Regions from separate parts of the Ureibacillus sp. FSL W8-0352 genome, predicted to be linked through region 1. Evidence: a T-box and tRNA genes for the amino acid it is inferred to sense, from the RefSeq annotation. Region 1 holds a T-box; the other holds one or more tRNA genes.
The links. A T-box is a leader RNA that pairs with one kind of tRNA and senses whether it is charged. The one in region 1 lies ahead of alaS (alanine--tRNA ligase), so its partner is inferred to be a tRNA-Ala.
Positions count from the first base shown of each region.

Region 2: it encodes a tRNA-Ala, which carries the amino acid that the T-box ahead of alaS (alanine--tRNA ligase) is inferred to sense. The anticodon was not compared.

Region 1 is NZ_JBBOQT010000001.1:923,050-934,215, forward strand. Features, by position in the region: gene alaS (alanine--tRNA ligase) at 1-2,564, opposite strand, end outside; T-box leader at 2,617-2,863, opposite strand; gene NST98_RS04695 (TerC family protein) at 3,019-3,699, shown strand; gene NST98_RS04700 (aspartyl protease family protein) at 3,755-4,132, shown strand; gene NST98_RS04705 (sporulation protein) at 4,244-5,014, opposite strand; gene NST98_RS04710 (TetR/AcrR family transcriptional regulator) at 5,415-5,987, shown strand; gene NST98_RS04715 (YhgE/Pip domain-containing protein) at 6,086-8,326, shown strand; gene NST98_RS04720 (LytR/AlgR family response regulator transcription factor) at 8,539-9,270, opposite strand; gene NST98_RS04725 (GHKL domain-containing protein) at 9,283-9,828, opposite strand; gene NST98_RS04730 (accessory gene regulator ArgB-like protein) at 10,954-11,166, shown strand, end outside.
Region 2 is NZ_JBBOQT010000001.1:1,317,714-1,328,879, reverse strand. Features, by position in the region: rRNA gene NST98_RS06890 (16S ribosomal RNA) at 1-1,149, shown strand, start outside; rRNA gene NST98_RS06885 (23S ribosomal RNA) at 1,454-4,380, shown strand; tRNA gene NST98_RS06880 (tRNA-Thr) at 4,504-4,579, shown strand; tRNA gene NST98_RS06875 (tRNA-Lys) at 4,584-4,655, shown strand; tRNA gene NST98_RS06870 (tRNA-Gly) at 4,721-4,795, shown strand; tRNA gene NST98_RS06865 (tRNA-Leu) at 4,801-4,889, shown strand; tRNA gene NST98_RS06860 (tRNA-Arg) at 4,906-4,982, shown strand; tRNA gene NST98_RS06855 (tRNA-Pro) at 4,995-5,071, shown strand; tRNA gene NST98_RS06850 (tRNA-Ala) at 5,083-5,158, shown strand; tRNA gene NST98_RS06845 (tRNA-Met) at 5,183-5,256, shown strand; tRNA gene NST98_RS06840 (tRNA-Ile) at 5,263-5,339, shown strand; tRNA gene NST98_RS06835 (tRNA-Ser) at 5,369-5,461, shown strand; tRNA gene NST98_RS06830 (tRNA-Met) at 5,482-5,558, shown strand; tRNA gene NST98_RS06825 (tRNA-Asp) at 5,563-5,638, shown strand; tRNA gene NST98_RS06820 (tRNA-Phe) at 5,646-5,718, shown strand; tRNA gene NST98_RS06815 (tRNA-Gly) at 5,725-5,798, shown strand; tRNA gene NST98_RS06810 (tRNA-Ile) at 5,801-5,877, shown strand; tRNA gene NST98_RS06805 (tRNA-Asn) at 5,883-5,957, shown strand; tRNA gene NST98_RS06800 (tRNA-Ser) at 5,961-6,053, shown strand; tRNA gene NST98_RS06795 (tRNA-Glu) at 6,065-6,136, shown strand; rRNA gene rrf (5S ribosomal RNA) at 6,214-6,329, shown strand; tRNA gene NST98_RS06785 (tRNA-Val) at 6,337-6,412, shown strand; tRNA gene NST98_RS06780 (tRNA-Thr) at 6,421-6,496, shown strand; tRNA gene NST98_RS06775 (tRNA-Lys) at 6,501-6,572, shown strand; tRNA gene NST98_RS06770 (tRNA-Leu) at 6,586-6,670, shown strand; tRNA gene NST98_RS06765 (tRNA-Gly) at 6,683-6,757, shown strand; tRNA gene NST98_RS06760 (tRNA-Leu) at 6,763-6,851, shown strand; tRNA gene NST98_RS06755 (tRNA-Arg) at 6,868-6,944, shown strand; tRNA gene NST98_RS06750 (tRNA-Pro) at 6,957-7,033, shown strand; tRNA gene NST98_RS06745 (tRNA-Ala) at 7,045-7,120, shown strand; tRNA gene NST98_RS06740 (tRNA-Met) at 7,145-7,218, shown strand; tRNA gene NST98_RS06735 (tRNA-Ile) at 7,225-7,301, shown strand; tRNA gene NST98_RS06730 (tRNA-Ser) at 7,331-7,423, shown strand; tRNA gene NST98_RS06725 (tRNA-Met) at 7,444-7,520, shown strand; tRNA gene NST98_RS06720 (tRNA-Asp) at 7,525-7,600, shown strand; tRNA gene NST98_RS06715 (tRNA-Phe) at 7,608-7,680, shown strand; tRNA gene NST98_RS06710 (tRNA-Gly) at 7,687-7,760, shown strand; tRNA gene NST98_RS06705 (tRNA-Ile) at 7,763-7,839, shown strand; tRNA gene NST98_RS06700 (tRNA-Asn) at 7,845-7,919, shown strand; tRNA gene NST98_RS06695 (tRNA-Ser) at 7,923-8,015, shown strand; tRNA gene NST98_RS06690 (tRNA-Glu) at 8,027-8,098, shown strand; gene NST98_RS06685 (hypothetical protein) at 8,379-8,576, shown strand; gene tnpB (IS66 family insertion sequence element accessory protein TnpB) at 8,566-8,919, shown strand; gene tnpC (IS66 family transposase) at 8,968-10,542, shown strand; gene NST98_RS17265 (transposase) at 10,546-10,755, opposite strand; gene NST98_RS06670 (ISL3 family transposase) at 10,771-11,166, opposite strand, start outside.

The DNA.
Region 1 (11,166 bases):
CCTTTTCCTCCGCATTTCTCAGCTACTGTTTTGACGATGTTACCTGCATGATATTCATTACCAGCAATATCTTTTGTTACACCTGCACAAAGCATGACTTTATCTCCTTCAACAGCTCCAAGAACAATAACTGCTTTTTCAAGCTTCATTTTTAAATCATCCATCATTTGACGAAGTTGATTATTATCTTTTGCCTCTACTCGTGTAGATAAAACAGTTATATCGCCAATTTTTTGTGCTGAATCAAGAACGTTTGCCGCTTCAAGGTTTGCCAATTTTTGTGATAATGATTCATTTTCTCGTTGTAATTCTTTATATTCATTTTGCAAGCCTTGAATTCTCATTACTAAGTCTTTTGGATTTGCTTTAAATTGTGCAGCTGCTTCTTGCAAGATTTTTTCTTCTTCTTTTACTGCAAGATATGCCCCCTTACCAGTAACAGCTTCAATACGTCTTACCCCGGCACCAATTCCACCTTCTGAAACGATTTTGAACAATCCAATTTCAGATGTACGGTTTACGTGTAAACCACCGCAAAGCTCAATTGAATAATCGCTTACTTGTACAACGCGAACGATATCTCCATATTTTTCGCCGAAGAGGGCCGTAGCACCAAGAGCTTTTGCTTCGTCAATCGGCATTTCTTCAATAACTACTTCGATGTCGTCCCAAATTTTTTTATTGATGATTTGTTCAATTTTTTCTAACTCTTCTTTTGTTGCTTGTCCGAAGTGTGTAAAGTCAAAGCGTAAACGATCTGGACCTACATATGAACCAGCTTGATTTACATGTTCACCTAATACGTCTTTCAATGCACGGTGCAATAAGTGCGTTGCCGTATGGTTTTTCACAATCAGTTTTCTTTCTTCTGCATTCACTTGCGCCTTTACATGATCGTTAAGATGCATTTCACCTGATTCAACAATTACTGTATGAAGATGCTGTCCGTTCGGTGCAAGTTGAACATCTTTTACAACAGCTTTGAATGTATCGCTCTCAAGAGTACCTTTATCAGCGATTTGACCACCCATTTCAGCATAGAATGGTGTTTCCGCTAAAATGACTAATACCTCTTCTCCTTCAGAAGCTACATTTACTTCCTGACCGTTTCCTACCATAGCAACAATGGTTGTGTCACATTCTGCCACTTCATATCCAACGAATACGGAAGGTTGTTTTAAGTTCGTTAATACTTCATTTTGCACTTGCATAGAATCAACATCAACACGTGCACTTCTTGCTCGTTCACGCTGTTTTTCCATCTCCGTTTCAAAACCTTCGTAATCAATTGTCATTCCTTGTTCTTCAGCATATTCCTCTGTTAATTCAATTGGGAATCCATACGTATCATATAAGCGGAACGCGTCTTCACCTGGTATTTCATTACGCCCTAATTTCTTTTCACGTTCAATTACTTCATTTAAAATTTCAAGGCCACCATCTAATGTTTCTAGGAAACGAATCTCTTCATTTTTCACAACTCGTTGAATAAATTCACTTTTCTCACTTACTTCTGGATAGAAGTCTTTCATAATTTCTCCAACTGTTGGAACGAGTTCAAACATAAATGGTTTTTCAATACCGATTTGTTTTGCATATCTTACAGCACGACGTAATAAACGGCGAATTACGTAACCGCGTCCTTCATTTGATGGAAGCGCTCCATCACCGATAGCAAATGCCACTGTTCGAATATGGTCAGCAATTACTTTAAACGGTGTGTTGATATCTTCTTTATTGTTGAAAATTTCTTTCAAATCAATTTCACCAGGTCGTTTGTAACGACGGTTTGCAAACTCTTCAATTTTTTCAATGATTGGCATAAATAAATCTGTATCAAAGTTTGTTGGTACATTTTGCACAACGGAAGCCATCCGCTCAAGACCCATACCTGTATCGATGTTTTGTTTTGGTAACGGCGTATATGTGCCATCTGGATTGTGGTTAAATTGAGAGAACACTAAGTTCCAAACTTCTAAGTAACGTTCATTTTCGCCACCTGGGAATAATTCTGGATCGTTTGGATCATTTCCATATTCTGGGCCGCGATCATAGAAAATTTCTGAGTTTGGACCGGATGGACCTTCCCCAATATCCCAGAAGTTTCCTTCAATGCGAACGATACGTTCTTCTGGTAAGCCAATTTCATTTTTCCAAATGTTATAAGCTTCTTCATCTTCTGGATGGATCGTTACTGAAAGGAGTTCTGGGTCAAATCCCATCCATTTTGGATCTGTTAAAAACTCCCAAGCATAATGAATTGCTTCTCGCTTAAAGTAGTCACCAATAGAGAAGTTACCTAACATTTCGAAAAATGTATGGTGGCGAGCCGTTTTCCCTACGTTTTCTATATCGTTTGTACGAATGGATTTCTGAGCATTTGTAATACGTGGATTTTCAGGAATTTCACGGCCATCAAAATATCTTTTTAAAGTCGCTACCCCAGAGTTAATCCAAAGTAAAGATGGGTCATTCACTGGAATTAATGAAGCTGATGGTTCAACTGCATGGCCTTTTTCAACAAAAAAATCTAAAAATTTGCGACGAATGTCTGCTGCTTTCATTCAATATTACCTCCTACTAATATTTTTGAAATTAAAAAAAGCCTTCATCCCAATAAGGGACGAAGACATTAAATTTCGCGGTACCACCCTCGTTACAGTTTCATTTCATCACCTAAATACACGTTTAACCGTTTCATTTTGAAACTGTCACTCTAGCCACTGTAACGTAAGTGAACGGCAGGTTTTAACTGCACTCTGGAGTAGCTTTCCGCAATTGTCCCTAGTGAAGATTCTTTCAGCCTACGGAATCTCTCTCTTTCCACTGGACAAAAACGTACTCTCTCCATCATCGTGTTGAAAATATAGGTGTTTACAAATAAGTATGACGAATGGAAATTCTCTCTAAATTATATGAAAACGGTCATATCATGTCAATCAACTTCTTTGTTATTTACTTCTTAACATGGATGGTAGGACATATACTTTCCAAAAAAGTATAGATGGGAGAGCAGATATGGAAACGATTTCGATGGAATTTTACACTGCACTGATGTCCATTATTTTAATCGATCTTGTTCTTGCTGGTGATAATGCATTATTGATTGGAATGGTCGCAAAAAATCTGCCTTCGAAACAGCAAAAAAAGGTTATTATCATTGGAACGCTAGCTGCCATTTTTATGCGCATTATCTTTACACTGCTTGCAGTGAAATTGTTAGAAATTGATGGATTACTATTTATTGGCGGCGTATTGTTAGTATATATAGCGATAAAACTGCTAGTGACTGAAGAAAATACCGATATACGCGTATCAAAGAAATCCTTTTGGGGTGCAGCTTGGACAATCATGTTAGCAGATTTTTTAATGGGCATTGATAATATTATTGCGGTTGCAGGAGCAGCTTATGGAAATATGCTACTAGTCATCTTTGGTCTCCTTATCTCTATTCCCATAATTGTTTGGGGAAGTACAATTGTCATTCGCATCATCGAAAAATTTCCTATTTTCATCTATTTAGGTGCTGGTGTCCTTGCATGGACTGCATCAAAAATGATTATTCAAGATGCTTATGTTCAGCCTTATTTAACAAATCCGTTACCTATAATCTTGTTCCAATTATTATTAATATTCATCGTTATTGCAATTGGTTTTATTCTGCGTAATAGAAATAAAACACATATAAGTACAAATTGAATATTGATTAACAAATTGAAATAGAATGGAAATAAAAGCTTTTGGGAGGTAAAATATGCAGCTTCTCTTTGAAGATGGTTTATTGCTATCAACAATTGAAATTTGCTATAAAGGGAAAAGTAAATTGTTAAGCCGAGTTGCAATCGATTCCGGTGCCTCCCATTCCTTTATCAATATTGATTCAGTACAAGAGATAGGTATCTATTTTGAAAACGGAGATTCGCTAGTTCGTCATTATGGAATCGGTGGAGTAGAATATAGTTTTATGAAAAAATTGGATTATGTAAAAATTGGCGAAAAGACGTTTCCTAATGTTCATATTGATTTTGGAACATTGCAAGGATTTAATATTCAAGGTTTGATTGGACTTGATATATTAAAATCCGGTGAATTTGTTTTAGATTTGAAACACTTAAAATTACTAACTCACTGAAAATGTAGGAAAAAATAGCCTGTTATACGAGCGAACTAGGATCCTAACTTCACTAGTCCGCTCATTCTGTTGGCAATCTCTGTTTTATATAAAAGATAATAGATTTTTACATTATGAATATCTCGTAATTATTTGTTGAAGCTTAGATTCAATATGGTACATATCCGCTTCTGTAAATGTAACGCGCACGTGGCTTTCATCCACATCCAACATTTCAGCAAACAATCCACCAAGTCCCCTTGCTCTTCTGTCCACTTCCAATAATAATTCCACGTAGCCTTCCTCTTGGGAAAGAAAAGCAATCTCTAGTTCATCTAATCGACCTCGAAACGGCCCTGTTACTGGAACAAATTCAAATTCTTGAATAAAAGGATAGTTTTTTCGGTATCGGAATGATACTTGTTCATTTTCCGCTTTTCGTAAACGAAAACCTAAATGTTGTACAGCATTTAACACATGAGAAGCCAATCTTGATGGACGAACTTCTATAAAGTCTTTATCTGTTGAATCCACACCGCTTTGAATGTCTAATTCCGTTTTCACCCATACTCTAGAATTTCCTATCGTTACAGGTGTGTCTACTGGCAGCACGAAAGAAAACGGGATGATTTTTGTTTCATTTGCTTGAATCATAAAAGGATCACTAATTTTGAATTTATGGAATGCAAATGGAACCGAAACTTTTCGATCATCGACTTCTTTTATATAAGTCGTATATAAAGTGAAATAAATCGTATTGATTTGTTGAGCAACATTTCCTCCATATACTTCTACTTCACCGCGCACCGTTTCACCAGCACTGTAGGAAGACTTCTCCAACTGAGTATCCACTTTTGCTGAACCAATACCAAAAGATGCTAGCATTTTGTTAAAAAATGACATAGTCCACTCTCCTTTATTTTACAGAAATCTCTCCAATATTACGAGTCTATTTTCAATAAAGTTTCAGTGAGGAGAATCATTTAGAAGAAATTTTTTTATTTTCATAAGTTGTCCTCCAAAATCTAGTCATGATTTGTATAAATATTATTTACTTTTCCTCCACCTGCAGTTTTAACATCGTATGTTCCATGATAAATATGGTTTAAATATTCTCTAACTTAGATTTACAACATATAATCAATTCCACTTCTTACGATTCAGCGAATTTAATGATAATAAGAAAACTACATAACATGTAAATTTACTTGCAAAGTGAAATAATATGTGATAAATTACTCTACGTGAAACGGATGACTAATTTTCTCATTTGGTCATATTTTATTAATGCGAGGTGAATGTATTGAGTGTTGATAGAAAACAATTAATACTCGAAGCTGCAAAAAAATCCTTTTCTTTATTTGGATACAAAGCAACCACGATGGATCAAATCGCGAAACTTGCCAATGTGGGAAAAGGTACAATTTATACATTCTTTAAAAATAAGGAAGAACTATTTGATGAAATTATTACATCTCTTATTAAAGATATGAAAACTGAAGCAGAAAAAGCCATTAATCCTAATAGTAGCTTCGATGAAAACATTAATCGTGTATTATTAAGACTTCTAGAATTTCGACAGTCTCATCAGCTCACAATCAAACTTTTTCAAGAAGAAAGAGAACTGGGAACACAAGCTGTAGCAGAAGTAATACAACGTGTTGAACAAGCAATCATTCACTACATGAAGGGAATTATACAAGAAGCAATTGACCGTGGTGAAATTAAAGAGTGCAATCCTGAAATCACAGCATTTGTTATGTTAAAAATGTATGTTGCTTTAATATTTGATTGGGAAAAGCAGCATCCAGCTATTGATAAAGAAGAAATATCTAATTTATTTAAATTATATTTCATTGATGGATTGGCTAAGTAACTTTAAGGTTAAGGGTCTCAATATATTAGAGTACCCTATTATATTACGCAAAATTGACCAAATGAACAAAATAGTCATTACTTCCAGGAGGTAACAAAATGAAAAAATCGTCATTTATGGCGGAACTAAAATTTCTTCTTTCTAACCGAAAAATTCTCATATCGGTTATAGCAGTTGCTCTTGTTCCTGTACTGTATACAGGAATGTTTATTTGGGCATTCTGGGACCCATATGCGCACTTAGAAGACTTGCCAGTTGCCATTGTCAATGAAGATTCCGGTGCTGAATTTGAAGGAAAAAGGTTGGAAATTGGGAAAGAACTTGCTGAAAAACTCAATGACAGTGAACAGTTTAATTTCAAAGTAGTTTCAAAGGAAGAAGGTTATAAAGGTTTAGAGAATCGAGATTTTTATTTGTTAGTGGAAATACCAGAAAATTTTTCAAAAAATGCAACAACGATTCTAGATGATGAACCGAAAAAATTGGAACTAAAATATGTTCCGAATGAAAGTACAAACTTCCTTTCAGCTCAAATTGGAGAAACTGCCATGAGAGAAATCAAAGCGGAAATCTCCAAAAATATCATCTCAACCTATTCCGAAACAATGTTTGATTCCATTTCAAAGTTAGCAGATGGAATTAGCCAAGCAAGCGATGGAGCAAGCCAGTTAAGAGATGGTGTAGCTGATTTAAATGATGGTTCAAAAACATTGAGTGACAATCTTATAACATTGGCTTCAAAAATGATTGAATTCAAAGAAGGCGTAAACCGTGCAAGTGATGGTTCAAGCTCGATTGCTGCTGGCTCTAGTCAATTGAAAGATGGTCTTCGTCAAGTGAACGAAAATCTTCCATCCCTTGTCGAAGGAACATCTCAAGTAGAAAATGGCCTTAAACAAATGAAAGATCAACTTCCAGCTCAAGTTGCTACAGGAATTTCTGAAAATCTTAAAAATAGTGTTGAGAATATTCGTAATGGAATCGATCAATTAGAAACTCAATTATCTGCAGAACTTTCAACACAACTGACAGCTGGAATTGTCAATCAACTATCAAGCCAACTTGCAGTACAATCCATATCAACCCAAACTCAAAACTTAGAACAAATTCAGTCTGCTCTCGTTGCCAACAACATTATGAGTGAAGAACAAGCTGCTGCCTTTATCGCGCAGCTAGCAAGCAACGTTCCTACGAAGGAACAAATTGAAGAGCAATATAAAACCCAATTACAAGCCCAATTAGAACCTCAAATTTCTACGGGTATCAGCAAAGGACTCAAAGAAGGGTTAACACAATTTGAAACTTCACTAACAAATCAATTGCTTGCTTCAGCTGATGGTATTGAAGAACAATTAAAAACTCAAACTGCCCCTGCCTTTGATCAATTAATTGCAGGTCTTGACCAAATTAATGCTGGACAACAAACATTGCAAAATGGTGTAAATAAGCTTTATACTGGTTCAGTTGATTTAACAAATGGCGCTGGGGAATTAAGCTCAGGCATGAAACAGTTAACTTCTGGTGCAAGTCAACTTCAAGACGGTGCAAATCAACTAGCAGATGGTTCAAATCAATTAAAATCCGGCACAGATAAATTGTTAGATGGTACAACGGAATTAGCTGACAAACTTGCTGATGGAGCTGAAGAAGCTGGTTCAGTTAAGGCAAATGAAGATACTTATGACATGATGGGTGAACCGGTTGTTATTCAAAAAGAGGCAGTAAATGAAGTGCCAAATTACGGAACAGGCTTCTCACCATATTTTATGTCACTAGGCTTATTCGTAGGGGCACTAATGCTATCCATTGTATTTGAATTAAAACGACCAGTCATCCGACCGAAAAATGCTTTCACTTGGTTTGGAAGTAAATTTGGTGTGATTGCCATTGTCGGTATCATTCAAGCACTATTAGTAGATTGCATTTTATTATTGGCATTAAAACTAGAAGTTGTAAATCTTCCGTTGTTCATCCTAACTTCCATAATTGTAAGCATTGTGTTTATGACACTCATTCAAATGCTTGTCACATTATTAGGAGACACTGGACGATTTATAGCGATTATTATATTAATTTTACAATTAACAACAAGTGCAGGTACATTCCCAATGGAGTTATTACCAAACACACTTCAACCAATCAATGCACTATTGCCAATGACTTATTCAATCCAATCCTTTAAAGCGGCCATCTCAAGTGGGGATATTTCATTCTTATGGCGTAACAACTTGATTCTATTAAGCTATATGTTTGCCTTTATCCTCATTACGATTGGATATTTTGCACTTTCAACAAAAAAATCAAAAGATGTTGAAATGACTGCAGTAATGGATGAGTAAATAGTATGAAGGAAAATCTATTAAATTATTTAATGGATTCACATTGAACATTTCATTTAAAAAGGATAGATGAACAGGTTTCCTGCTTCATCTATCCTTTTCATATAATCATAATTGATTAGAATTCGTTAAACAATTTTGAATTACTGTCTACTTGACAGTTAGCAGTTCAAAGTTTTCGACTTTCTAGAAACCCACATTTTACGCATCCATTACACTAAGTGTTTCACAATATTTTTAGCATATCTGTATGAAACCAGGCATTCATGCCCATTTTCCATTATTAATATTTTATTTTTTACATCATATTCGTGCAAATAATCAATATTAATTAGATAGCTGTTATGAGATCTACAAAATCTTGGATCCAACTTCTCTAAATCTTTTAATTTTCCATAAAACTCATAGATGCCATTTTTTGAATGCACTCTTATTTTATGAGGTATGGAAGAGGTTTCAAAATAATAAATATCTTCATAACGAATATTTTTTATATTCTCTCCCACTTTTATTTGAAGTACTTTTGTAGAACTATTATGGCCAAGTGTCAAATAATGTTGATATGCAGTTGTCAATGCTTCGATGATATTATTAGCAAGGTATTGTTGGTTCGACGTTTTAATAATGAAATCGAGAGCTGCTACTTTATATTTAAAGGTTAATTTTAGTTTATTGGCAAAGGTCGTTACAAAAATAATAGTTGCCAATGGATCTTGTTTTCGTATAATTCTAGCTAATTCTAAACCGTTGATACTGCTATTCAATTCAATATCTAATATGTAACATTCAGCTGAATGATTTTCAATATAAGATATGACTTCTTCTGGTGTTGAAGCACATAATGCAATCTCAATACTTGGCAAATGAAAACTTGAATATCTTCTTATGACATTCTGCAGAAATTGTCTTTGTTCTAAATCATCTTCGCAAATTATGACCTTCAAGAAACATCACCTTTATCTTATTTCAATTTCTTGGATAAAGATATTTTCCTCAATGCTCGTATTCATTAGTACATTTGGGTAGTTATTTAAAATATCCTTAACATTGTTTAGGCCGTAGCCACGTTTTCCTTTTTTTGTTGAATAATGATTTTTATACAGTTGATGAATATCTAATGTATTGGTGAAATTATTTTCAATAATCATTAATACTGAATTATCATTTGTTTTCATAATAGCAAGATTGATAAAGGGATTTTCACATTCAATACTTGCTTCTATAGCGTTGTCAATTAAAATCCCTATCATTCTTGATAAATCAATAATATCCATATTAATAGAATCGATTTTTTCTGGAATTTCGATTTGTATATCAATTTTCTTCTCTACAGCTGTTAATAGTTTTGTTAGTAATAATCCTTTTAGTTCCATCAGTTCTAAATTCCCTAAATCATGAATTAAGGAATTTTTTAATAGTGTATTTTTTTCAGTATTTATGATTTTTTCTTTAAAATATTTTTTTAAACCATCTAAATCTTTATTATCTATGTATCTCTCCATTGTAATTAAAATATTTTTATAATCATGACGAAATTTTTGCATTTCTATATTAATTTCATTTAATGAACTCATATATTCTGAAAACAAGGCTTTTTGTATCTTCTCATGCTTTAATTTATTCGTTTCGTTGATACTATAAATAAGTAAGATGAACAAAAATGACATAACAATTAAGTAACATATTTGAATGATAAGATTAATTCTTGTTAGCTGTAATTCTTCGTATGATGTTGGAATAAAAATGTTCAAATATAGGACGATGACAGTTACACAACATAAAATACTGATGAGAAACTTGGTAATAAAATTAATGGGCAAATAATCTCGTTTATATAAATTTATGAGTAAATTAATGATTATAAATAATATTGCATAACAAAGTGCAAAGATTAGAGAGTGGAAAAAGACATTATTGTTTTTATTTAAAACCAGTTGGGCAATGTGGTCTGAAATCATTCCGATGAAAATAATTAAACATAAATCAATACATATTTTAAATAAACTAGAATGAAATAGCAGTGCTAATACGATACTGCCAAATAGTATAATGATGGCAATCCATGATTCCAGAAAATAAAATGAAACGAATGATATGACAGCTATTGATAGACTAATGGAAACGGACAATAGATTTAATTTTATTTTTTGCAAATAAAAAATCGATAGGCAGATTACAGTAAATTCAATAAAACTAACAATAAGTAAATCTGAAATTGTAACTCTCCCCTTTAAGCCTTGAATATATGATAAGGTTATCAAAAAATAATTCGTTTGATTGATTTGAGTATATTTAATCAAGGATAAGTTGGAAAATCACTATTTTTCATGATTGAAAAATAGTGATTTTTATATGTTAGTAATTTTGGGATGGCATATCCAAAACATTTATTTATCGTAACTTACATTCACTAATTAAGATAAATGAAATAGGATTATGGAAATATTTATACGAAAAAATAGCACACATTTCACATTATACACCATAATCCTATAATACTGTAAAACTCGCAATATACTCGTTAAGTTTAATAGTTTTTGTTACATCTAGGAGTAAAATTTAAACACTTATGACATAAAACTCCATTTAATCAAAATTTACATTAAGATAATGATGTGGTGGTGTTTATGAATTTTCTATCGAATATTGAAAATCGAATAGTCAAAATGCTTACTCTAGAACATTACAATAATTTAGAGAGAGAAAAAATAAAATTTGGCGTGAGATTAATATTGAATGATATTTGGAAAATTATCATTATCTATCTGATCGCCATATTATTAGATTGTTTTTTTATCACTTTTTTCACTCACATTGTATTTTTTATTTTGAGACAAGTT
Region 2 (11,166 bases), 390 kb from region 1:
ACGCCGCGTGAGCGAAGAAGGTCTTCGGATCGTAAAGCTCTGTTGTAAGGGAAGAACAAGTGCAGTAGTAACTGGCTGCACCTTGACGGTACCTTACTAGAAAGCCACGGCTAACTACGTGCCAGCAGCCGCGGTAATACGTAGGTGGCAAGCGTTGTCCGGAATTATTGGGCGTAAAGCGCGCGCAGGCGGTTTCTTAAGTCTGATGTGAAAGCCCCCGGCTTAACCGGGGAGGGTCATTGGAAACTGGGAGACTTGAGTGCAGGAGAGGGAAGCGGAATTCCATGTGTAGCGGTGAAATGCGTAGAGATATGGAGGAACACCAGTGGCGAAGGCGGCTTCCTGGCCTGTAACTGACGCTGAGGCGCGAAAGCGTGGGGAGCAAACAGGATTAGATACCCTGGTAGTCCACGCCGTAAACGATGAGTGCTAAGTGTTAGGGGGTTTCCACCCCTTAGTGCTGCAGCTAACGCATTAAGCACTCCGCCTGGGGAGTACGGTCGCAAGACTGAAACTCAAAGGAATTGACGGGGGCCCGCACAAGCGGTGGAGCATGTGGTTTAATTCGAAGCAACGCGAAGAACCTTACCAGGTCTTGACATCCCGCTGACCGCTATGGAGACATAGCCTTCCCTTCGGGGACAGCGGTGACAGGTGGTGCATGGTTGTCGTCAGCTCGTGTCGTGAGATGTTGGGTTAAGTCCCGCAACGAGCGCAACCCTTGTCCTTAGTTGCCATCATTCAGTTGGGCACTCTAAGGAGACTGCCGTACAAATACGGAGGAAGGTGGGGATGACGTCAAATCATCATGCCCCTTATGACCTGGGCTACACACGTGCTACAATGGACGGTACAAACGGTCGCGAAGTCGCGAGACGGAGCCAATCCGAAAAAACCGTTCTCAGTTCGGATTGCAGGCTGCAACTCGCCTGCATGAAGCCGGAATCGCTAGTAATCGCGGATCAGCATGCCGCGGTGAATACGTTCCCGGGCCTTGTACACACCGCCCGTCACACCACGAGAGTCTGTAACACCCGAAGTCGGTGAGGTAACCCTTTCGGGAGCCAGCCGCCGAAGGTGGGACAGATGATTGGGGTGAAGTCGTAACAAGGTAGCCGTATCGGAAGGTGCGGCTGGATCACCTCCTTTCTAAGGATATTTACGGAAGCGTTAGCGTTTTGTGTTCAGTTTTGAAGGTTTATGACCTTCAAAGTTATAGCGTTGTTCTTTGAAAACTGGATAAACGACATTGAAAGCAAGCAATTTACTGTAAAGCGCAAACAACTAGGCTAACACGACGTAAATGCGACGTGGATTAAAAGCCGTAAGGGTTGCGAGACGCAAGCAAGACAAGGGAATGAGCGAGTGAGAACCGGAGTGTACTATATGCGTACATGAGGATTCGAACGAGCGAAATTGACGAAGTATTGCGCAGCGTATCGAAAACCGTAAAGGTTAAGTTGTTAAGGGCGCACGGTGGATGCCTTGGCACTAGGAGCCGATGAAGGACGGGACTAACACCGATATGCTTCGGGGAGCTGTAAGTAAGCTTTGATCCGGAGATTTCCGAATGGGGGAACCCACTGTTCGTAATGGAACAGTATCTTAACGTGAATCCATAGCGTTAAGAAGGCACACCCAGGGAACTGAAACATCTAAGTACCTGGAGGAGAAGAAAGAAAAATCGATTCCCTGAGTAGCGGCGAGCGAAACGGGAACAGCCCAAACCAAGAGGCTTGCCTCTTGGGGTTGTAGGACACTCTATACGGAGTTACAAAAGGATGGATTAGATGAACCGTTCTGGAAAGGACGGCCAGAGAAGGTAAAAGCCCTGTAGTCGAAAATCCATCCTCTCCTGAGTGGATCCTGAGTACGGCGGAACACGTGAAATTCCGTCGGAATCCGGGAGGACCATCTCCCAAGGCTAAATACTCCCTAGTGACCGATAGTGAACCAGTACCGTGAGGGAAAGGTGAAAAGCACCCCGGGAGGGGAGTGAAAGAGAACCTGAAACCGTGTGCCTACAAGTAGTCAGAGCCCGTTAACGGGTGATGGCGTGCCTTTTGTAGAATGAACCGGCGAGTTACGATTACGTGCAAGGTTAAGCAGAAAATGCGGAGCCGCAGCGAAAGCGAGTCTGAATAGGGCGTTTTGAGTACGTGGTCGTAGACCCGAAACCAGGTGATCTACCCATGTCCAGGGTGAAGGTGAGGTAACACTCACTGGAGGCCCGAACCCACGCACGTTGAAAAGTGCGGGGATGAGGTGTGGGTAGCGGAGAAATTCCAATCGAACTTGGAGATAGCTGGTTCTCTCCGAAATAGCTTTAGGGCTAGCCTCGTGTGAAGAATACTGGAGGTAGAGCACTGTTTGGACTAGGGGCCCACCTCGGGTTACCGAATTCAGACAAACTCCGAATGCCAGCTATTTATACACGGGAGTCAGACTACGAGTGATAAGATCCGTGGTCAAAAGGGAAACAGCCCAGACCACCAGCTAAGGTCCCAAAGTAATCGTTAAGTGGAAAAGGATGTGGCGTTGCTTAGACAACCAGGATGTTGGCTTAGAAGCAGCCATCATTTAAAGAGTGCGTAATAGCTCACTGGTCGAGTGACGCTGCGCCGAAAATGTATCGGGGCTAAACGATTCACCGAAGCTGTGGATTCGTGCGTTGCACGAGTGGTAGGAGAGCGTTCTAAGTGCGTCGAAGTCAGACCGGAAGGACTGGTGGAGCGCTTAGAAGTGAGAATGCCGGTATGAGTAGCGAAAGATGGGTGAGAATCCCATCCACCGAATGACTAAGGTTTCCTGAGGAAGGCTCGTCCGCTCAGGGTTAGTCGGGACCTAAGTCGAGGCCGAAAGGCGTAGACGATGGACAACAGGTTGATATTCCTGTACCACCTCCCCGCCGTTTGAGTGATGGGGGGACGCAGGAGGATAGGGAATGCACGCCGTTGGTCGAGCGTGTCCAAGCAGCAAGGCGTGGAAGTAGGCAAATCCGCTTCCTAATACGCCGAGCTGTGATGGGGAGCGCGTTACGCGCGAAGTTCCTGATTTCACACTGCCAAGAAAAGCCTCTAGCGAGGCGGGAGGTGCCCGTACCGCAAACCGACACAGGTAGTCGAGGAGAGAATCCTAAGGTGAGCGAGAGAACTCTCGTTAAGGAACTCGGCAAAATGACCCCGTAACTTCGGGAGAAGGGGTGCTCATTGGGGTGCAAGCCCTGATGAGCCGCAGTGAATAGGCCCAGGCGACTGTTTAGCAAAAACACAGGTCTCTGCAAAACCGTAAGGTGAAGTATAGGGGCTGACGCCTGCCCGGTGCTGGAAGGTTAAGAGGAGGAGTTAGCGCAAGCGAAGCTCCGAATTGAAGCCCCAGTAAACGGCGGCCGTAACTATAACGGTCCTAAGGTAGCGAAATTCCTTGTCGGGTAAGTTCCGACCCGCACGAAAGGCGTAACGATCTGGGCACTGTCTCAACGAGAGACTCGGTGAAATTATAGTACCTGTGAAGATGCAGGTTACCCGCGACAGGACGGAAAGACCCCGTGGAGCTTTACTGTAACCTGATATTGAATTTCGGTGCAACTTGTACAGGATAGGTAGGAGCCGTAGAAGGGGGAGCGCCAGCTTCCCTGGAGGCGCCCTTGGGATACTACCCTGGTTGTACTGAAATTCTAACCCGCAAGCCTGATCGGCTTGGGAGACAGTGTCAGGTGGACAGTTTGACTGGGGCGGTCGCCTCCTAAAAGGTAACGGAGGCGCCCAAAGGTTCCCTCAGAATGGTTGGAAATCATTCGCAGAGTGTAAAGGCATAAGGGAGCTTGACTGCGAGACCTACAAGTCGAGCAGGGTCGAAAGACGGGCTTAGTGATCCGGTGGTTCCGCATGGAAGGGCCATCGCTCAACGGATAAAAGCTACCCCGGGGATAACAGGCTTATCTCCCCCAAGAGTCCACATCGACGGGGAGGTTTGGCACCTCGATGTCGGCTCATCGCATCCTGGGGCTGTAGTCGGTCCCAAGGGTTGGGCTGTTCGCCCATTAAAGCGGTACGCGAGCTGGGTTCAGAACGTCGTGAGACAGTTCGGTCCCTATCCGTCGTGGGCGTAGGAAATTTGAGAGGAGCTGTCCTTAGTACGAGAGGACCGGGATGGACACACCGCTGGTGTACCAGTTGTCTTGCCAAAGGCACCGCTGGGTAGCTATGTGTGGACGGGATAAGTGCTGAAAGCATCTAAGCATGAAGCCCCCCTCAAGATGAGATTTCCCATTGCATAAGCAAGTAAGATCCCTCAAAGACGATGAGGTAGATAGGTCCGAGGTGGAAGCACGGTGACGTGTGGAGCTGACGGATACTAATCGATCGAGGACTTAACCAATCATTTCAATGTCGTTATCCAGTTTTGAAAGAATAATTTAATTCGGAGGATTAGAGAGAAGATATCCCATTAAATTAGGAAATCACCAGTTCATTCTATTGTCCTCCATCGCTAAAAATATATGCCGGTGTAGCTCAATTGGCAGAGCAACTGACTTGTAATCAGTAGGTTGAGGGTTCGATTCCTTTCGCCGGCACCATCATGAGCCATTAGCTCAGTGGTAGAGCATCTGACTTTTAATCAGAGGGTCGAAGGTTCGAGTCCTTCATGGCTCATCCCGTTCACTTTAATATATTAACAATGATAAAATAATTAAAGATTAAGTATTCCACTTAATTTTGCGGAAGTAGTTCAGTGGTAGAACACCACCTTGCCAAGGTGGGGGTCGCGGGTTCGAACCCCGTCTTCCGCTCCAATAATGCCGGGGTGGCGGAATTGGCAGACGCACAGGACTTAAAATCCTGCGGTAGGTGACTACCGTACCGGTTCGACTCCGGTCCTCGGCACCATGTAAAATAGAAGTTAGCGCCAGTAGCTCAATTGGATAGAGCGTCTGACTACGGATCAGAAGGTTGTGGGTTCGACTCCTGCCTGGCGCGCCAAAAAAAGTGAACCGGGAAGTAGCTCAGCTTGGTAGAGCACTTGGTTTGGGACCAAGGGGTCGCAGGTTCGAATCCTGTCTTCCCGACCAGCAGGAACTACGGGGCATTAGCTCAGCTGGGAGAGCGCCTGCCTTGCACGCAGGAGGTCAGCGGTTCGATCCCGCTATGCTCCACCAAATTATAAATGAATAACAATTGACGGCGGTGTAGCTCAGCTGGCTAGAGCGTACGGTTCATACCCGTGAGGTCGGGGGTTCGATCCCCTCCACCGCCATCTTAAGGACCTTTAGCTCAGTTGGTTAGAGCAGACGGCTCATAACCGTCCGGTCGCAGGTTCGAGTCCTGCAAGGTCCACCAAAGGTTGAAAAGATAGATAAGAAACAAATGGAGGAATACCCAAGTCTGGCTGAAGGGATCGGTCTTGAAAACCGACAGGCGGGTCAAACCGCGCGGGGGTTCGAATCCCTCTTCCTCCACCATAATATAAAATAATTATTATCGCGGGGTAGAGCAGTCTGGTAGCTCGTCGGGCTCATAACCCGGAGGTCGCAGGTTCAAATCCTGCCCCCGCAACCAAAGTGGTCCCGTGGTGTAGCGGTTAACATGCCTGCCTGTCACGCAGGAGATCGCGGGTTCGAGTCCCGTCGGGACCGCCATAAATACGGGTCGGTAGCTCAGTTGGTAGAGCATTTGACTGAAGATCAAAGTGTCGGCGGTTCGATTCCGTCCCGACCCACTTGATGCGGGTGTAGTTTAATGGTAAAACCTCAGCCTTCCAAGCTGATGTCGTGGGTTCGATTCCCATCACCCGCTCCAATGGGCCTATAGCTCAGCTGGTTAGAGCGCACGCCTGATAAGCGTGAGGTCGATGGTTCAAGTCCATTTAGGCCCACCATATATTCCGAAGTAGCTCAGTGGTAGAGCAATCGGCTGTTAACCGATTGGTCGTAGGTTCGAATCCTACCTTCGGAGCCATAAGGAGAAGTACTCAAGAGGCTGAAGAGGCGCCCCTGCTAAGGGTGTAGGTCGGGGTAACCCGGCGCGAGGGTTCAAATCCCTCCTTCTCCGCCATACATAGCCGTGGCCCCTTGGTCAAGTGGTTAAGACACCGCCCTTTCACGGCGGTAACACGGGTTCGAATCCCGTAGGGGTCATAAAAATAATAAAAAAAATAAAAAAAACTCTTGAAAAAGAGATTGAATATGATAAAATAATTCTTGTCCTTAATAAGTCTAGTGACGATGGCAAAGAGGATACACCCGTTCCCATACCGAACACGGAAGTTAAGCTCTTTAGCGCCGATGGTAGTAAGGGGCTTCCCCTTGTGAGAGTAGGACGTTGCTAGGCTTGATATGGAGGATTAGCTCAGCTGGGAGAGCACCTGCCTTACAAGCAGGGGGTCGGCGGTTCGATCCCGTCATCCTCCACCATGATATATGCCGGCGTAGCTCAATTGGCAGAGCAACTGACTTGTAATCAGTAGGTTGAGGGTTCGATTCCTTTCGCCGGCACCATCATGAGCCATTAGCTCAGTGGTAGAGCATCTGACTTTTAATCAGAGGGTCGAAGGTTCGAGTCCTTCATGGCTCATCAATAAACATTTGCGGGTGTGGCGGAATTGGCAGACGCACTAGACTTAGGATCTAGCGCCTTACGGCGTGGGGGTTCGACTCCCTTCACCCGCACCATTTAGAAAAATTGCGGAAGTAGTTCAGTGGTAGAACACCACCTTGCCAAGGTGGGGGTCGCGGGTTCGAACCCCGTCTTCCGCTCCAATAATGCCGGGGTGGCGGAATTGGCAGACGCACAGGACTTAAAATCCTGCGGTAGGTGACTACCGTACCGGTTCGACTCCGGTCCTCGGCACCATGTAAAATAGAAGTTAGCGCCAGTAGCTCAATTGGATAGAGCGTCTGACTACGGATCAGAAGGTTGTGGGTTCGACTCCTGCCTGGCGCGCCAAAAAAAGTGAACCGGGAAGTAGCTCAGCTTGGTAGAGCACTTGGTTTGGGACCAAGGGGTCGCAGGTTCGAATCCTGTCTTCCCGACCAGCAGGAACTACGGGGCATTAGCTCAGCTGGGAGAGCGCCTGCCTTGCACGCAGGAGGTCAGCGGTTCGATCCCGCTATGCTCCACCAAATTATAAATGAATAACAATTGACGGCGGTGTAGCTCAGCTGGCTAGAGCGTACGGTTCATACCCGTGAGGTCGGGGGTTCGATCCCCTCCACCGCCATCTTAAGGACCTTTAGCTCAGTTGGTTAGAGCAGACGGCTCATAACCGTCCGGTCGCAGGTTCGAGTCCTGCAAGGTCCACCAAAGGTTGAAAAGATAGATAATAAACAAATGGAGGAATACCCAAGTCTGGCTGAAGGGATCGGTCTTGAAAACCGACAGGCGGGTCAAACCGCGCGGGGGTTCGAATCCCTCTTCCTCCACCATAATATAAAATAATTATTATCGCGGGGTAGAGCAGTCTGGTAGCTCGTCGGGCTCATAACCCGGAGGTCGCAGGTTCAAATCCTGCCCCCGCAACCAAAGTGGTCCCGTGGTGTAGCGGTTAACATGCCTGCCTGTCACGCAGGAGATCGCGGGTTCGAGTCCCGTCGGGACCGCCATAAATACGGGTCGGTAGCTCAGTTGGTAGAGCATTTGACTGAAGATCAAAGTGTCGGCGGTTCGATTCCGTCCCGACCCACTTGATGCGGGTGTAGTTTAATGGTAAAACCTCAGCCTTCCAAGCTGATGTCGTGGGTTCGATTCCCATCACCCGCTCCAATGGGCCTATAGCTCAGCTGGTTAGAGCGCACGCCTGATAAGCGTGAGGTCGATGGTTCAAGTCCATTTAGGCCCACCATATATTCCGAAGTAGCTCAGTGGTAGAGCAATCGGCTGTTAACCGATTGGTCGTAGGTTCGAATCCTACCTTCGGAGCCATAAGGAGAAGTACTCAAGAGGCTGAAGAGGCGCCCCTGCTAAGGGTGTAGGTCGGGGTAACCCGGCGCGAGGGTTCAAATCCCTCCTTCTCCGCCATACATAGCTGTGGCCCCTTGGTCAAGTGGTTAAGACACCGCCCTTTCACGGCGGTAACACGGGTTCGAATCCCGTAGGGGTCATAAAAAAACCGGCTTTTTGTCAAATGGTGTTGGTGAATAAATTTTAGTGACATTATTTGGTAATATGTAATCGGATGGCTTAGGGGAAATTCGAGGTTCCCCTAAGCTGTTTTTATTTTCGCTAAGTTTTGGGTAATGAATATTCGGTTTCTAAAGTGATAGAAGGATCGATAACCGAAAGAAATGCGTTTAATCGTAAGCCCGAATTCAAACGACGCATATCAATCGATCGTACCTCCCTGTAAGATAGAGTTATCGATTACAGAGGAGGTGTTTTTGTTTGGCAGTTGAAAAATTAAATATCGTCCCTGTCAATTTGGAATCCGATTCTGATTCAACTTCACCCTCAACGAGTCGTGGTCCTCTCAAACCTGTATGCGTTATTCAAGCAACAAATTTTAAAATCTCCTTTTACCCCGGTGTAAAACCTCACATCATTCAAACGGTCATCAAGGAGTTGAATAGCAGTGATTCATGATTTTACTAAGTGTAAAAATATCTATATCATTTGTGGTCGTACGGATATGAGAAAAGGAATTGATGGTCTTGCCACCTTAATTCAGGATTCTTTCGAACTGGATCCATATAGCAACGCCATTTTCTTATTTTGTGGACGGAAGAAAGACCGCTATAAATGTTTGTATTTTGATGGAGATGGCTTCGCCATGTTATACAAACGAATCGATAACGGCAAACTCCAATGGCCCAGAAATGAAAATGAGGTTCGAAATTTGACTCAACAGGAGCTTCGATGGTTACTCGAAGGGCTCTCGATTCAACAACCTAAAGCCATCCAAAAATCGAAAAAAGGTGTCTTCTAAATACCGATTCATGATATAATCAACTCTATATAGAATCAGTACGGAAAAGTGGTGGATGTTGTGAACAATGATTCATACGAAAAGTTAATTCAGTCATTAGAAGAGCAACTAGCTCATGCCAATCAAAAAAATGATGAATTGTTGAAACAAATTGAATTATTGTCACAACAAGTTCGTTATTTAACTAAACGGCTTTATGGCTCAAAATCTGAAAAATCAAAGTATCAAGCTCCAGACGGACAGTATTCTTTGTTTGATGACGACTCTTTTTTTAATGAACCTGAGCACACAGGAGAAAAAAGCACGGACACTGTGACATACACAGTTGTTCGTAAACGACATAACAAGAAAAAACGAAATGATTCTTTTATGGATGGTTTAGAAATTGAAGAAATTCATCATCATCCAGAAAACTTACAATGCGAGTGTTGTCAATCACCTATGACAGAGATTGGCAGCACGATTGTACGAGAAGAAGCAAAATTCATACCAGCTACTATGAAGCGTGTTCAGCATATTGAACACGCTTATGAGTGCAGGTCTTGTAAAAAAGATTCGAATAAAGACTCACAAATCAAACGTGGAAAAGCACCGCAACCTGCCATTCTGCGAAGTATCGCAGGACCAACGGTCTTAGCAAAACTCATCTATGATAAATTTATTCTTTATTTACCCTTATATAGGCAGGTAAAGGAATGGCATCGTTATGGTTTACTAACCAATGATAAGAACCTATCCAACTGGGTGATTCGCACGGCAGAAGATTGGCTTCTTCCATTATATAATCGAATGAAAGAAACCCTCATGAAAAAATCAATTCTTCATGTCGATGAAACCTATGCCCAAGTATTGAACCGCTCAGATGGAAAGCCAGCTCAATCTAAAGCTTACAACTGGGTGTTCCGTAGCGTAGGATCTCAAGGTCCAGCAATTGTTCTGTTCCATAGTGCTTTATCCCGAAGTCGGGAAATTTTGACTGACTTTATGAAAGGCTTTAAAGGGACGATTATCTGCGATGGATATTCTGCATACCATGATGTGCCAAATATTCATTTTGCCAACTGCTGGGCTCATGTTCGTCGATACTGGTTAAAAGCCGAAAGTAAAAATGGACGGATTGGTGTCGATTATTGTGATCGACTTTACCGCCTAGAACGGAAATTTAAGAAACTTCGGCCGAGCGAACGGAGAAAAGCTAGACAAAAAGAGTCCAAACCTATCGTTGAGGCATTTTTCAAATGGATTGACGAATCTCCTTTCTATGGGAAGAATGCCCTTGCCAAAGCTGCGGAATATACATTGAAGCACGCCGAAGGTTTAAAAGCTTTTCTGTATGATGGACGCATTGAAATGGACAACAACCCAGCTGAAAATGCGATTCGGCCGAATGTCATTGGACGAAAAAACTGGCTGTTTTCCGTGAGTGAATCGGGAGCCGATGCAAACGCCATCTGTTTAAGCTTGGCTGAAACGGCAAAAGCTAATGGAATTGATTTTTATCAATACTTAGTGAAAGTATTGTCGGAACTCCCAAGTTTACCAATCCATCAACAGCCAGAAATATTAGATCGCTATTTGCCATGGTCGAAAACAATTTGTGAATCATGTGCAATGGCAAAATAGCCCTTAATCCGAAAAAATATTGGATTGAAGGGCTATTCGTCGTGCGTACCAGAGGGTGCGCATTTTTTTATTTATCTCACATATTTCGGGCTTACGTTTAATCACTTTGATTTTGTTATGAATCCCCTCTAAAATGCCGTTATTATAATCGTACTTTAGCGTATTCTCGACGTAATTGATGTATTTGTTGATTGTCTTGATGGCGGTTTTCATATAGCTGGGTTTTCTTCAAGAGCTCAAAGTCTTTGATTTTATGCAATATTGTACGTATTGATATAACTTATAGGACGCTTTTAATTCAGAATCTAAATCAATGAGATAGTGGAGAATCTCCACCTCACACATATGCTTTTTAAAGCAACGATGATATTTATAGTTCTTATAATCAAGTTTTGTTTGATCTTTCAGAAGGAGCTTCCAGTATTTTTTCAATTTATTGTAATTCTTTTTATCCCGATTCATGACGTTGATGCGCGTTTTGTTTAAAGCTCTGCTAAATAGTTGGAGGATATGGAATTTGTCGAGTACGATTTCCGCTTTAGGGAAAACTTCTTGGATTAAGGAAATATAAGGGCTGTACATATCGATGACAATCGTTTTTACCGCATCTCTCGCCTTCTTGGA